Linked DNA regions of Aridibaculum aurantiacum. The protein of the gene in region 1 interacts with the protein of each later gene in a pairwise test. Links are inferred from orthologs where the notes say so. Each region holds a gene or a part of one and is shown on either strand. Other genes may lie near its edges. The genes, in order: mrdA and J4N22_RS05600.

The links.
Region 2: the proteins of mrdA (region 1) and J4N22_RS05600 interact in binary tests that used the Escherichia coli proteins (3 or more experiments, as listed by UniProt). The link is inferred for Aridibaculum aurantiacum from one-to-one orthologs.

Annotation. Positions count from the first base shown.
Region 1 is NZ_JAFEWC010000002.1:185,877-193,254, reverse strand. Bases 2,606-5,518 are described here. They hold mrdA (penicillin-binding protein 2), read right to left. Parts: upstream 5,150-5,518; coding sequence 3,062-5,149; downstream 2,606-3,061. Other genes in these bases: J4N22_RS12415 (rod shape-determining protein MreD), read right to left, coding at 5,360-5,518; rodA (rod shape-determining protein RodA), read right to left, coding at 2,606-3,065. Also shown: J4N22_RS12440 (hypothetical protein), read left to right, coding at 1-285; J4N22_RS12435 (hypothetical protein), read left to right, coding at 297-704; J4N22_RS12430 (MBL fold metallo-hydrolase), read right to left, coding at 838-1,587; more of rodA, read right to left, coding at 1,716-2,605; more of J4N22_RS12415, read right to left, coding at 5,519-5,893; rod shape-determining protein MreC, read right to left, coding at 5,890-6,741; J4N22_RS12405 (rod shape-determining protein), read right to left, coding at 6,818-7,378. UniProt on the Escherichia coli protein: Catalyzes cross-linking of the peptidoglycan cell wall. Responsible for the determination of the rod shape of the cell. Is probably required for lateral peptidoglycan synthesis and maintenance of the correct diameter during lateral and centripetal growth.
Region 2 is NZ_JAFEWC010000001.1:1,355,506-1,363,108, forward strand. Bases 2,351-5,488 are described here. They hold J4N22_RS05600 (transglycosylase domain-containing protein), read right to left. Parts: upstream 5,105-5,488; coding sequence 2,597-5,104; downstream 2,351-2,596. Other genes in these bases: J4N22_RS05595 (DUF72 domain-containing protein), read right to left, coding at 2,351-2,517; porW (type IX secretion system periplasmic lipoprotein PorW/SprE), read right to left, coding at 5,208-5,488. Also shown: J4N22_RS05585 (septal ring lytic transglycosylase RlpA family protein), read left to right, coding at 1-320; J4N22_RS20145 (OmpA family protein), read left to right, coding at 387-1,733; more of J4N22_RS05595, read right to left, coding at 1,759-2,350; more of porW, read right to left, coding at 5,489-7,603. UniProt on the Escherichia coli protein: Cell wall formation. Synthesis of cross-linked peptidoglycan from the lipid intermediates.

The DNA.
Region 1 (7,378 bases):
TCAGCATATATATTCCTGGATAAGCCTGAAGCCACCGGTACAGCCAGCAATGCAACTAATACAATAGGAAATATTTCTGCTGCTTTAGATGCACTTACTGACGAGGAAATAGTAGAGTACTTGCAGGCGCATTCAACTACGCTTAACACCAACTATAGCAGCTACTTGTTACCTATAGATGAGATGGATTTAAACGAAGTAATCAAGGAATTGAGCGATGAAGATCTGCAGCAATTCTTACAACAATATTCTGAACCAAGAGCAGCCGCTAAAGGCGGTATCTAAACCTTCCAAATATGAAAAAAAAATTATTTATATTACTGGCATTTATTACTAACCTTAGTTATATTTGTTTTGCTCAACCTGATGATGGTAGGAACAAAGCAGAAGCAGTTCAAATAGCTTTTCTTACCAAGGAGCTGGGTCTAACACCAGATGAAGCACAGAAATTTTGGCCGGTTTTCAACAACTACAAGCAGGAAATAATAGCCACCAGGCGTTCTACGAGAAATGACGAAATAGAACTGGAAGAAAAGGTGGTAAACATCAGGAAGAAGTACAAGCCGGAGTTCAAGAAAGTTTTAGGAAACGATCAGCGGGTAAATAAGCTATTCCAGGCAGATAAGAACTTCCGCGATATGCTGAGAAAGGAACTAATGGAGCGTAGAGGAAATCGCGGTGGAGGCAAACCATTTAAGAATTAATTACACCTCATTTTAAACTTGGTGTTTTTCATAGGTTAGCAACGGCCAGCTCTTTTCAGGGCCGGCCAGCTTTTTTTAATACCATACTAAACCAACTAGGTTTCTTCTCAAAATTGTTCTCAAGCCAGTACTCTTAACTTACAGCCTCCTCAGGCCATACAGGCCGCTTTACATCGTGGTAAAAGAGGAACTTCCAATTTTCTTGTTGCCCCTGCTCCCACCACTGCTTGCGAAGATCATTAGCCCTGCGCCCATCATGATCGTATTTGGCAATTACACTACGGCGCATTTGCCCGAGTTGCGGCGCTTCATCACCTCCAAAAAATATTGTTTCACCTTCTTCCTCTATCCAAAATACCTGGTGAAAAGGGCTATGTCCACTGGTAAGCTGGTAACGGATATAATTATCTATAGTGCCATCTCCCTCCAAAAGCACCACCCGCGAATTATTCTGCAGCATGTCGATCTCATCTGTCATGAACGATGGGAAGCCTGTTTCAAAAGCATAATCCAGCTCTTGCCGCTGCACATAATAGATTGCTTGTGGAAAGGCTAAAGAATAATGTCCCAACCGGTCTTTGAAGCTAACACCGCCAGCATGATCCTTGTGCAGGTGGGTCATCAGCACCTTGCTAATATGCGCCGGCTCGTAACCATGCTGCCGAAGATTGTCATGTATTTGCAGGCTGCCATTTTTACTAAAGCCAAGACCAGTATCCAACAGCAGCACGTCTTTGCTGGTAACGACTAAAAATGGCTGCACCTCCACCAGCAAGCTACCAGTAGGTCTGTCATTCAGTTGGTGCTGGTCTTCTTCGTAAGGAACAAAAACTTTGGTTTTATCGATGGTGAATGAGCCTTCAGAAAGTGGGATGATCTTCATATTATCAATATGTGATTATGCAGCAGATCGCTCTGCTTATGCCCCTGTAGATGCCCAAGGCACTAAGGCACAAGAGTGCGACGCAACGGATGTTTAATCAGTGAACCAATGCTGGTACCATAAAAATCTTACCGCAACACCATTTGCCTGTCGGCATCCAAGCGGATCATGATGAACAGAAGAATGGTAAAGGTAAGCAATGATGAACCGCCATAACTTATGAGCGGAAGCGGGATCCCAATCACCGGCGCAAGACCAATGGTCATACATATGTTGATGGCGATGTGGAAGAAGTAGATGCTGGCGACACCATACGAGTACACCCGGCTAAAGGTGCTTCGCTGTCGCTCGGCTATCACCACCATCCGGAAGAGGAGGATGGCGTAGAGCCCCAGGAATATGACGCTTCCTAAAAATCCAAAGCCCTCGCCAATGGTGCAGAAGATGAAATCGGTCCGCTGTTCGGGCACAAAATCGTACCTGGTTTGGGTGCCTTTTAAATATCCTTTACCCAATACACCGCCCGAACCAATGGCTATCTTAGACTGGATAACATTGTACTCGCTCTGGTTCTGCTGTTTGCCTTTCGTTTTTGCCCTTTGCTGCTCCAGTTCAGCTTGTTCTGCTGCGTCTTGTGGTACATATGGTTTACCTACCAGGCTGTAGATGCGGTCGCGCTGGTAAGGCTTCATCATAGTATGAATAGCATACGGTATGGCAAAAGCTGATATAAAATTGGCAAAAGCCCATGCTCCCAGGATGATCCACAACAGCCAGCGATTGCGCCTGAATTGGCGGCGCAATAGAAGAATTGCGAGGAAGGCCGTTATCCCAAAAGAAATCATCAGGACTTCGGGAGATAATATGAGCGACAGGATAACAAGAATACCGATGGATGCTCCGGCAATGAGGATGAATGGTGGTAATCCTTCCCTGTACATTACCAGGAAGAACGAGAAATACACAAGTGCAAGACCTGTTTCGTTCTGAGCCACGGTGATGATTGCGGGTAATAAAGCTATAGCACCTCCTATTATCTGGGCACTGGTTTTACTGAACTCTGTTTCTTGCCGGCTGATATATTTGGCTAAAGCCAAACAGGTAAAAACTTTGGAAAGCTCCGATGGCTGTAAACGGAATCCTCCTAAGACAATCCATGATTTTGAACCTTTGACCTCTGTACCTATAATCAGTGCGAGTATACACAACAGGATACCGAAGCCATACCATAAATTGGCGGTGGCTGTAAAGAATTTACTGTCGGTTAGTAAAATGAAAATGGCCAGAACCGTACAGATACCAACCCACAGTACCTGCTTACCGTAATCTTTGCTTTGGTTTAGAATAGGTTCCAGGATGCTTTCACCTTCTTTGTATTCATTTGCAAAAATCATGAACAGGCCGATGGTGACTAAGGCGATGTACAACCAGATCATACTCCAGTCGATGCCTTTGGAAATATGGTTCTGGTTACTCATGGACGGGTTGTATCTCTTTTGTTTTTACGGTTATCAGGCAGCATCATCGGTGTTCTGTCGGTATTGATATCGCCTGAGTCTTTCCTGTTTGGTTCTGCCTCAGGGTCGAATGTAGTTTTCTTGCTTGGTGCTGGTGGTGCTTCTATCTGCACATTCACTACCTCTGCCTGCTTGTTCAGGCGAGCCAGCTTTGCCTGCCGAATAGAATCTTTCACGAAATACCATTTTTTTATTGCTGCAGGTATAAGGTCTGCTTTTGAAATGCGTTCTACCTCGGGTTTACGCCTGTCAGAAATTGAGTCCGTAAGGTATTTCTCCATCATAAGTGCAGCTATAGGTGAAGCCCAGGTAGATCCGTAACCTGAATTCTCTACAATAACAGCAATTGCGATTTTTGGGTCTTTACGCGGGGCAAAAGCCACGAACAAGGAGTGGTTCTTACCGTGCGGGTTTTGTGCTGTACCTGTTTTACCACATACATCTATACCTTGGATCATTGCATTGCGGGCAGTACCATGGGTAACCACATCCTGCATACCCAGCTGTACTATTTCGTAGGTGGAGTCGGCAATGTGTGTTACATCGTGGCGCTTACGGTATTTGGCAAGAAATGCTGTGTCTTCAATAGTTTCGTTCTGGATGCTATCTATGAGGTGTGGTGTGTAGTAGTAGCCTTTGTTTGCAATCAGGCACATGGCATTAGCCAGCTGCAGTGGTGTGCTCGTCATACGATCCTGGCCAATACCAAGGGTCACAATGTTACAGCTGTTCCACCTGCGGCTGCCGCCAAAATCGCGGTTGTAGCGGCTTGTATCCGGGATACTTGCATAGTCTTCACTTGGAAGATCCACGCCCAGCCTTACACCAAGGCCAAATGCGTTCATGTATTCCTTCCACTTCAGGTAGCCCATGGTGGTATTAGCATACTGGCGATTATCAACAGCCATCCTGAATATGTGAACGAAATACGAGTTGCAGGAGTTTGCCAATGCAGCACGTAGGTTAGCAGCGTGTCCACCACCGGCGTGTGTACATTTTACAGGTCGGCCACATTGGAAGTAGGCACCGCCACAACCATAGCCAAAAGATGGCGTAATAAGTTTTTGGTCAAGTGCGACCAAAGCGCCCAGAGGTTTGAAGGTAGATCCCGGCGGGTATTGACCTTTAATTGCACGATTATAAAGAGGACGTGCTGTATCCAGCGCCATTCTACCCCAGTTTTTCCTGAATTGTGCCCCTGCAAGATCGTTGGGATCGTAAGATGGGCCTGAAGCCATAGCCAGAATTCCACCTGTTTTAGGATTGATGGCTACAACACCACCTATTTTATTGGTGAACAGCTTTTCTGCCAATTGCTGCAATTCGATATCTATACTGGAATAAAGATTACGGCCTGCAACAGCAGCAGTATCAAAAATTCCTTTTTCATAGCTACCTTGTATCCTGTTCTTGTTGTCCTTGATCAGGTATTTTATACCCCGCTGCCCCATCAACACTTTTTCGTAGGTAGCTTCCAAACCTGCACGACCTATGTAATCGCCCATTTGGTAGAAGTAACCGGATTTACGGATGATGGCTGTATCAACTTCAGCCACATAACCTAATACGTGTGCAGCTGATTTATAAGGATAGGTCCTGATAGGTCGTTCAGTAAGGTCAAATCCCGGGAACTTGTACATGTTCTCATCCAGCTTAGCTTGAAGCGCCGGGGCTACCAGTGGTTCAAACACGCTTGGGCGATAGCGGCCATTTTTGATGATAGATGTTATCATCCTTTTCCTGAACTCGGCGGTATCTATTTGCAGGATGTTACATAAAGCAAACGTGTCAACACCTTTTACCTGAAACGGAGTAACAGTAAGGTCGAAGCGTGCAATATTATCAAGAATGGGACGCTTTTTACGGTCGTAAATAACACCGCGGCTAGGGTATACGATCTTCTTGTAAACAGCATTATCCATTGCCAGCGAAGCATACTTGCTGGTAAGCACCTGCAGGTTGAACAGCTGGATGATCATGACTGAAAAAACCGCAATGAAAATAAACTGGATAACCCTCTTCCTCGATTGATTGAATGACGGCATGTCGCCTATGGTGTTACTTTAGATATAGAAATGATACTGCAAAAATGCATGAATTGTAGTTAGACATATCATTTCTCTCTGTTATTACTCCTTAAATGTTGTTAACAATGATGTGCATTTCTGCATCTGTTTTATCTAGCAGACAATCCGGTGTTAATAAAGCACAAGCAGCAGGTTTTTGCTGCTCTACTTTTTACATGAATTAGCTGCCTAAGCTGTGTTCGTTCTAAACTTTTGCTTGCGGAAGAACAGCATTTCGGCAATGAAGATTAGCAGGAAACTTACAGCAGTAGTAGCTGTGACTTTACCAAGGAAGAAGATGATGTTTCCGAACTCCATCCATTGTATAAATACCAGGTAGCTGTGGTGCAGAAATGTGAGCACCAGCACGTACAGGAAATAAGGCGCCCAGCCTAAACTTTTTACAGATGGTTCAGCATAGTTCAGTTCTTGACCTTCCTGCGAAATGAGGAGGTTGATAAGAAAAGGACGCAGGTACGCTATCAGCACACAAGGTGCGGAATGCAATCCCAATCGCCCGGTAAAATAATCGAGCGAAAGACCAAACAGGAATGATACCAACAGCAATCCAAACCTGGAAATATTGAAAGGCAGCCACAGAATGAATAAGAAGTATAGGTAGGGTGTAATGAACTGGTGCAACGGTGGTATCTCGTTGAGCACGTACACCTGTATCAGGATGAAAACGATAAAACGGATGATATTTCTAACTAGCTGGCTCATTTGGTTTTTTGCATAGCAGCCTCCAGCCTGCGTTGTTCTTCCCACTGTACGTTCTCTACCACATTTACATATTGAATGCTAAAGAAATTCGTTGCCGTTCTCAATTTGATGGTCACAAAGTTGCTACTCGGATCAGCTTCTATTGAATGCACTGTTCCTACCATTATGTTAGGTGGAAAATTGGCTGAGTAAGTACTGGTTACAACTGAATCGCCTTTGGCTACTTCGGCACTCTTTGGAATGTTGTGAAGCGTCAGGAAGTTTGGATCCTGCCCGTCCCAATCCACTTTACCAGCAATATTTCCTTTTTTCAGCATTGAGCTAACGGTGCTGTTGCGGTGCAGCAAACTCATCACCAAAGCATAATTTTCACTAACCTCCACTACCGTTCCTACCACACCATTGGGACCAATAACCGACATATCCTTTTTTATACCCTGGTTAGCACCACGATGCAGTGTAAGGTAATTGGTTTGAGAACTTACTGTATTGCTTACCACTTTAGATGGAAGCCACATAAACTTACGCATCCTTCCAACTGTATCCCGTACCAGGCTATCCAGCACAGTAATTCTTGTACTGTCAGGACTTTCGAAGTTTAGCCCCAGCATGTTGCGCAATTGAGCATTCTCCTGCGACAGCTGTTTGTTCGCCTCTTTCAGGTGAAAATAATATTGAACCTTGTTGTACTGAAGGTTGATCCAGCCGGTAACCTCGTTCGCCACACCTGCATATGCAGCCTGTTGCGAAGGATTGTATTTTACAATAAGAGTAATAGATAAAATCTGCAACACCAGGAAGAAGAGGAAAGTGAAGTATCTTCTGATGAAGAGAAATATATTACGCACTAGGGAGGAAGTTTAGAAATTGAAAATCCGAAAAACGAACAGGCGTCCGCATTTCGGATTTATATTTTCAACAAGATTATCTCATGATAAATGGAAAACGCTGGTAGTTCTTTAGCGCTATACCTGTACCACGAACTACGCTCTTAAGCGGATCGTCGGCTACGTGTACAGGAAGTTTGATCTTTTGGCTCAAACGCTTATCCAGCCCGCGAAGCAAAGCTCCACCACCTGTCAGGTACAAACCACGGCGGTAAATATCTGCAGCCAGCTCAGGAGGTGTAGTTTCCAATGCTTTCAAAATAGCTTCTTCTATTTTGAAGATGCTCTTATCCAAAGCTTCTGCTACTTCCTGGTAGCTAACCATGATTTGTTTAGGAATACCGGTCACAAGGTCACGACCGTTCACAGGAATATCATCTGGTGGGTTATCAAGATCTTTCATAGCCGCACCTATCTGGATTTTAATCTGCTCGGCAGTACGCTCACCAATCAGTAAGCTATGGTAACGACGAAGCGCTTCCATGATATCTGCAGTGAACTCATCTCCTGCTATACGAATAGACTGGTCGCAAACGATACCAGCCAATGCAATTACCGTAATACCGGTAGTACCACCACCTATATCAATGATCATGTT
Region 2 (7,603 bases), on another replicon or contig:
AAAAGAAAGATCCGATACAAGGCGTAGCAAGTTTTTATGCTCCTCACTTCAATGGCCTGCGTACCGCTACTGGTGAAATTTTCAAGCACTCTAATCTTACCGCTGCAAGCAATAATTTCAAGATCAACACACTTGTCAGAGTTACCAACCTACTAAATAACAAATCTGTTATTGTTAGGATCAACGACCGTATGCATGAAAGAATGGCTAAGAAAGGTCGTGTGGTAGACCTTACCAGTGCTGCCGCTAAAGTTCTTGGTGTAGGCATCAATGGCTTGCTTAAAGTGAAAGTAGAGCCTTACTTTGGCAGTGTTGATTAATTGCTGCTAAGTTTTTTTCCTGTTCTAAAACAGCATCCTATATTTACTGCTTATAAACTAACCTTCATGAGGAAAATTTCACTATTGGTGTGCCTTTCAATGGCTTCATCAATTCTTTTTGCCCAACAACCTGCGGCTGTTCCATTTACCAAAAAGCGCGGTTTGATGTTTGGCATTATGTTCAACGACTTCAGAACCCCGTCACTGCTTCAGTCAAGTTCAATTGGTTCTGTAATCAACAACAAGCAGCTTCCTAAGCTGAAGGACATGGATGCCGGTTTTAGTTTCACTTACCTTGAAACAATGGCCTCTAATGTTGATTTCACCTCGTCACTAGGTTTTTCTTTTTCTAATTATCCATTTAAGGACAGGGCGGCTTCACGTGATGAGCGCCTGCACATAGAAGGTGATGCAAACGTGAACCTTCGTTTGTTGCAAGATCGTTTTGCTATAAACCCTTACCTGACTGCAGGTGTAGGCGGATCTTACTATGATGTGTACTTTGGAGCATATGTACCTGTAGGTGCTGGTTTCCAGTTTAGATTGGGTGGTGAAGAGATCGTAAGACTACAGGCGCAGTATCGTTTTGGTATTACCGAGAATACTGCTAATCGTTTGAATTTCACTTTAGGTTTTGGCCAGATGTGGACTCCTGCAGCTCCAGTGCTTAAGCCTACACCTCCGGCACCAGTAGATGCTGATAGAGATGGTGATGGTATACCTGATTCTAAAGATCAGTGTCCTGATGTAAAAGGTGTAGCTCAATACAATGGTTGCCCGGTTCCTGATAGCGATAATGATGGCATTGCCGATGATAAAGACAAATGTCCTACAGTTCCAGGTTTAGCTAAATACGATGGTTGTCCTATTCCTGATCGTGATGGTGACAAGATCAATGATGAAGAAGATCGTTGCCCTGATGTAGCTGGTGTGGCTCGTTTGCAAGGATGTCCTGAAAAGGATACAGACGGTGATGGTGTAATGGATGATCTTGATCGTTGTCCGAACGAAGCCGGTCCTGCTAGCAACAATGGTTGCCCTGAAAGAAAAGCTCCTACAAAAGAAGAAGTAACTAAAGTGCAGGAAGCAGCTAAGTTTGTTTACTTCGAAACAGGAAGTGCAAAATTGAAAGCAGCATCTACACCTGCATTGCAGCGCGTAGTGAAGATAATGACTGATAACAATGATGCTACTATCACCATTGAAGGTCATACAGACAATACAGGTTCTGCTCAGTTGAACCAAAAGCTGTCTGAAGATCGTGCAGCGTCAGTTAAGAAATATCTTGTAGATAAAGGTATCAGCGAAAGCAGGATAACTTCAGTAGGTTACGGTTTTGACAAACCAGTAGCACCAAACACTACAGCTGCGGGTCGTGCTAAAAATAGAAGAGTAGTAATGACACTTGAATAAGTGCCAAACTATAATTATACATCTTTCAAAGCGTCTTCTTTTTAGAAGGCGCTTTTTTTGTGCCTGCTGCTAATAATCCAAGTTCCAGCGCATTGTGGACAGCCCATACTTCTATATCGTTGTTGAAGTAAACAAAGGCCTCTTTAATTCTTTTGTCTGCGTCTACAGTATCTGCGAAAGCTTGTAAAGATTGAGTGCTGTATGGAGACCTATAAAGATCTGGTACACCATGAAAGCGGTAGTAAAGCACCTGGTTATTTTGAATAACATCATCGGGCAGTAAGGGATGGCTTTGGCCGCAAAACGTGATGTTGTGCATGGAAAGCTTAGCAAAGACCTCCGCGTTCCACCACGTTTCGTGCCTGAACTCTAACACATTCTTTTGCGACAGATCCAGTGCTTCAATGATGCGATCTAGTTTCTCTTCTTTATAAGCCATCCTTGGCGGCATCTGGAAAAGCACACATCCCAATTTCTCTTTTAGCCCTTCCTGGATAACGCCGTAGAAGTCGCTCAGTAATTGCCCGCAGTTGATGAACTGCTTGTAATGCGTAATTCCTTTTGGAGCTTTTACAGAAAAATTGAAATCAGCAGGGCTCTTTTCATACCATGCCTGCACCATTGGTAATTGGGGAAACTTGTAAAAGGTTACGTTTAGTTCTAAAGTCTTGAATCTTTCGCTATAGAATTCAAACCACCGTTTTTGTGGCAGGTCAGCCGGGTAAAAAGGACCTTTCCAGTTCTTGTAGTGAAATCCTGAGCAACCAATATGCCAATTGGCCATACATCTTTATTTGCCACACAGGTACAATTTGCACACCAGCAGCAAAAGAAAACGCCCACATAAAGTGGGCGCTTCAATATTAGTCTCTTCTCGGCATCACCGCTTTGGGTGGTTGCTGGTTCTGCTGGTTGTTATTCTCCTTTTCTTTCCTTTCCTGCTCCCTGCGTAGCCTGCGCTTTTCCCGCCGGCTCAGGTTATCTTCTTCCTCAGCAGGTGCCTGGGTGGCGGAAGGTGGTTTTTGAGCATCTACTTTAGGAACAAGTGGATTATCGGCTGGTTTACCACCAGGTTTGGCTTTTTCTACAGGTATTTCGCTTTCTGCACCGATTTCCATTGCCCCTTCCTGCGGAATGAGGTAATCCTCTGAGCTGCCATTACCCATATCTTCTCCCTCAGCACCAGGCTGGTAGCCGCGGATATTGTTCAGGTAGTCGAAAATGATATCGTTGCTCATTACTTCAGGCTTAGAGAATTTAGCTTCCCTGTCTATACCTAAAGTCTTGTCATCATACGCTTTGCTGAAGAAGTACGCCCAAATAGGAAGCGCTGCAGATGAACCCTGCCCCACATTAGTAGAGTTAAAACGGATAAAACGGTCATCACAACCTACCCATGCACCTGCCAGTAACTGTGGTGTGTAGCCCATGAACCAGGCATCGCTGTTATCGTTTGTGGTACCTGTTTTACCGGCAACTTCACCATTGATACCATAACTGGCCATACGGCGTCCTGTTCCATTTTTTATAACGCCTTGCATCATTAAGGCAATGGTGTAAGCTGTTACTTCACTGATGATCTCTTTGCGCTGTGCAGGTAAAAAGTTCTCCAGCACATTGCCATTTTTATCTTCAATACGCGCAATCATCAATGGCTTGCTGTTGAAACCACGACCAGGGAACATGCTGTAGGCCTGCATCATTTCGTAAAGGCTGATCTCGCATGAACCAAGTGCTATTGACGGGTAAGCATCAACTTTAGCCTGCATATTCGTTTTTTGCAAAAACTCTACAAATCGACGCGGTCCATCATTGCTATTATTGCCTAACTGCTTCATGATGTATGCAGATGCACAGTTGCGTGATTGCGCCAATGCTGAAGACATAGGCATTGATCTGCCGGTACAGCTGGCGCCGGTAGCCGGTACTTGCCCATAGCTTCCAAAAGATTGTTGTACGTCTACCACGGTAGTATTGGGTGTAAAACCTGCCTCTTCTACAGCTAAACCATAAAGAAGCGGTTTTATAGTACTACCTACTTGCCTGCGCGTATTTGGGTTTACGTGGTCGAACTTGAAATTCTTGAAATCTATTCCACCTACCCATGCTTTGATTTCTCCACTTATTGGATCCATTACCATGAAACCAGCCTGCAGCATCTGGCGGTGGTATTTGATAGAATCCATTGGCGTCATGGTAGTATCCGTTTCTCTTTTGTTGTTCCAGGCGAAAATCTTCATAGGAACTTTCTTCGAGAATGTCTTCTTTATCTCTTCATCTGAAAGACCATCTTTCTTCAGGTTTTTCCACCTGTCGGAGTCTTTCATGGCTTTATTCAATACATCCTCGCGGCCTTTCCAAACACTACCATTCTTTATGTTGCTCTGCGAGTTCAGGATCTTTTGCATATAGCTGATGTGCTTGCTTACAGCTTCTTCAGCATACAACTGCATACGCGGGTTAAGCGTAGTGTATATCTTCAAACCATCGCGATACAGATCGTAATTATCGCCGTTTGGCTTTTTATGCTCTTTACACCACTTTTTCATTTCCTGGCCAAGTACCATCCTGAAATAGGGAGCAAGACCAGCATTCTCATCCATCTTTTTATAATTGAGTGCTATTGGCTTCAGTTTCAGTTTTTGAGCCTCCTGGTCTGTAAGAAATTTATTCCTTACCATTTGCTCCAGTACTGTGTTACGGCGGTCAAGTGCCAGTTTAGGATTAACACGAGGATTATAAAGGGTAGAACCTTTCAGCATTCCCACTAATACAGCCGCTTCTTCTATATTGATTACATCCGGGTCTTTCTGGAAAAAGGTACGGCTGGCATTGCGGATACCGTAAACATTATCACCAAAAGGAACCGTGTTGAGGTATAGCGCAAGTATCTCGTCTTTTGTAAAGTTTCTTTCAAGTTTTATGGCAATGATCCACTCTTTTAGTTTCTGCATACCACGAGAAACCGGGTTACGTGCCCTGTTGCCGGTAAAAAGATTGAGCGCTAACTGTTGAGAAATTGTACTAGCACCACCTTCTTTACCAAGATTGACAACGGCACGTGCAAGAGAACGTCCGTCAATACCGCTGTGCGAGTAAAACCTTTCGTCTTCCGTAGCTATAAGCGCCGAAACAATATGCTTGCTGATGTTGTGGAATTCAACATTGGTCCTGTCTTCCAGGTAATATTTACCCATTACCGTTCCATCGTCGGCAATTACTTCACTGGCAATGGAAGCGCTTGGGTTTTCCAGGTCTTCAATAGAAGGCATTTTTCCAAAAACACCCCAATTGGCTAAAAGCAGGATAAGAACAAAGGAGGCAAAACCGATAAGCACCAGTCGCCAGAATATTTTTACAGATCTACGCATGTGTTGATAGTTGCAAAGCAGGAGATTTAAAGGCAATTTTCCTGCCTGATTTTGTTTAGCTACAAAACTAGGTAAGTAGCTATCAATGGTGATTGTATGTCAGTTAAAATTTGTCAGGAAATGCTTGCTTCAGTAATTGTTGATAAGCATTCATGTCTTTATTGTTTTTTAGAACATCAAGGTTTGACTGGCTGATAACGATAAAGCTGTACTTATCTACTGCAAGCCATGGAATGATCCTGCCTTTAGAAACTGGTTTTACTTTGTCTATATAGCTTAGTGCAGCACCTGCATTGTCAAATGGACCTTGCAATACCATGCTATACCGCTCGTCGAGCTTTAGCGGCGATATATCTATTCGCTGGCTGTAGAAGGCTTCTTTGTTATACCTGTTGAACGCGTTCCGCGCTTCACTGGCGTATACTTCGTCTACTTTATCCAGCAGTACCACCACAAAGTGCCTGTCGGATTCTACAATGGCAAAATCCTTAGATCGTGCAAGTACACGAGGTGCGGCTACAGTATCCTTTTTAACAGGTGGAGTTTCCTGCTTTACCACCGGCTCTTCTTTTTTAGCTACAGCAGTATCTTTTTTTACAGGTGGAGTTTCCTGCTTCACTACAGGTTCCTCTTTTTTAGCCACAGCAGTATCTTTCTTCACCGGAGGAGTTTCCTGTTTTACAACGGGCTCTTCTTTTTTAGCCACAGCTGTATCTTTCTTAGCTGGAGGTGTTTCCTGCTTTACTACAGGTTCCTCTTTTTTAGTCACAGCAGTATCTTTCTTAACAGGAGGAGTTTCCTGTTTTACCACAGGCTCTTCTTTCTTAGCTACAGCAGTATCCTTCTTAGCTGGAGGTGTTTCCTGCTTTACTACTGGTTCCTCTTTCTTAGCCACTGCAGTATCTTTCTTTACCGCAGGAATCTCTGGCTTTACAACAGGTTCTTCTTTCTTAGTAATTGGTGGCTCAGGTTTTACAACAGGTTCTTCTTTTTTAATAACCGGCGGAGTGGCTGGTGTAACTACAGGTGTGGTGGATGGAAGAGAAGTGCCTGCAGCAAGATCTCTGTCCGCTGGTTCTACCTGTAGATTTGTCAAATAATCCTCAATTTGGCTGCGGCGTTTCAAAACATCAATCATTGTCTTTGCCTTTTCTGCCAAAGGACTTTCGCTATGCAGGGTGTGCAGGTTTGTAAGTGCTGCAATGGCTGCACTGTCTTCTCGCTGTTTTACATAGTAGATAGATTCGATGAATAAGAGCTGCGGTGTCCAGTATGTTTTGCCGTAAGTGCTGTCTGCAATACGCTTCTCATTTTTAGCTTCGTCAAAACGACCTTCTATAAACATGTTATAGATGCCTTCGTACTTTTTGGTAGCTGCTAAATGTTGCGGACTGTCTTTTTCAACCTTAGGCTGATTTAGTAAAGCAGCAAATTTGTTGTCGCTGCCCAATTGCGAAAGTTTGCTTCTATAGGCAGCTGCTTTTGCCTTGTCGCCGGTTTTATCATAAGCATATACCAGGTTGAACATAGCTTCTGCTTCATGTACATTACCGGGAAAACGGCTAAGCAATTCTTCCAGCACTTCTATAGCGGATGGATAATCTTCCAGTTTATTCACCAGAACCTTGGCATTTCCCATAAGTGCATCTATGATGGCATTGTTGCTTTCCTGCTTGGCTTCTTCGGTAAGTGGAAGCGCAGCTAAAAGACCTTCTAAAGAAAGTGCTGGCTGTTTTGATTCTACCAGGTCTTTGGATGCCTGTGCTTCGGCGTTCTGAGCAATGACTTTACGATTAACCGCAGCCTGGCGGCGCCAGTTATCTATGTTTGGCCTTTCGCCCCACTTGGTCTTAAATTCATTGAAGCCTGCTGCTTTTTGCGAAGCATTATAAAAATAGAAATCATTGCTTTTGCTGTCTGTGCCAAACATATCAGGTGCCTGTGCACGAATGGCAGGATTGGAAACCTGTACATCTTCTTCCTTCAGCCCCTGCTCTTTACGGATCTGCCTTAGCTGTTTGCGTAAGATGGCATCACGCTGATCTGCAGGCATAGAGGCAAGATGCTGAAGACTGTCATTTTTGTAGATGATAGCATCATTTTCAGCCAGGATCTGTAATGGAGGTTTACGCGTTGAAACCCTTTGCTTTTCTTCGGGAGCCACTAAAATATTTACATCCACACTATCGTAAAACCTGTGCGAATTACCATACTTCTTACGGTTGTAATTCATGTCGCCTAACATTAGGAACGACTGGTTGCGCTGCAAAGGATTATTGGTAGACCTAGCTACACTTTTTAGCAACAGGTTTTGTGCGTTATCATAATTATTACGTTCTAATTCTATTGAAGCAGCAGCGAAATAAATGATATCCCTATAGTTCTCATATTTATCTCTGCGCGCCATCTTTACCAGCGCATCAATATTTTGTTGCAGGTGATCTTTATTGTCACCCCTGTCTATCTTGATGGAATTTAAACGTGCATACACATCCATCA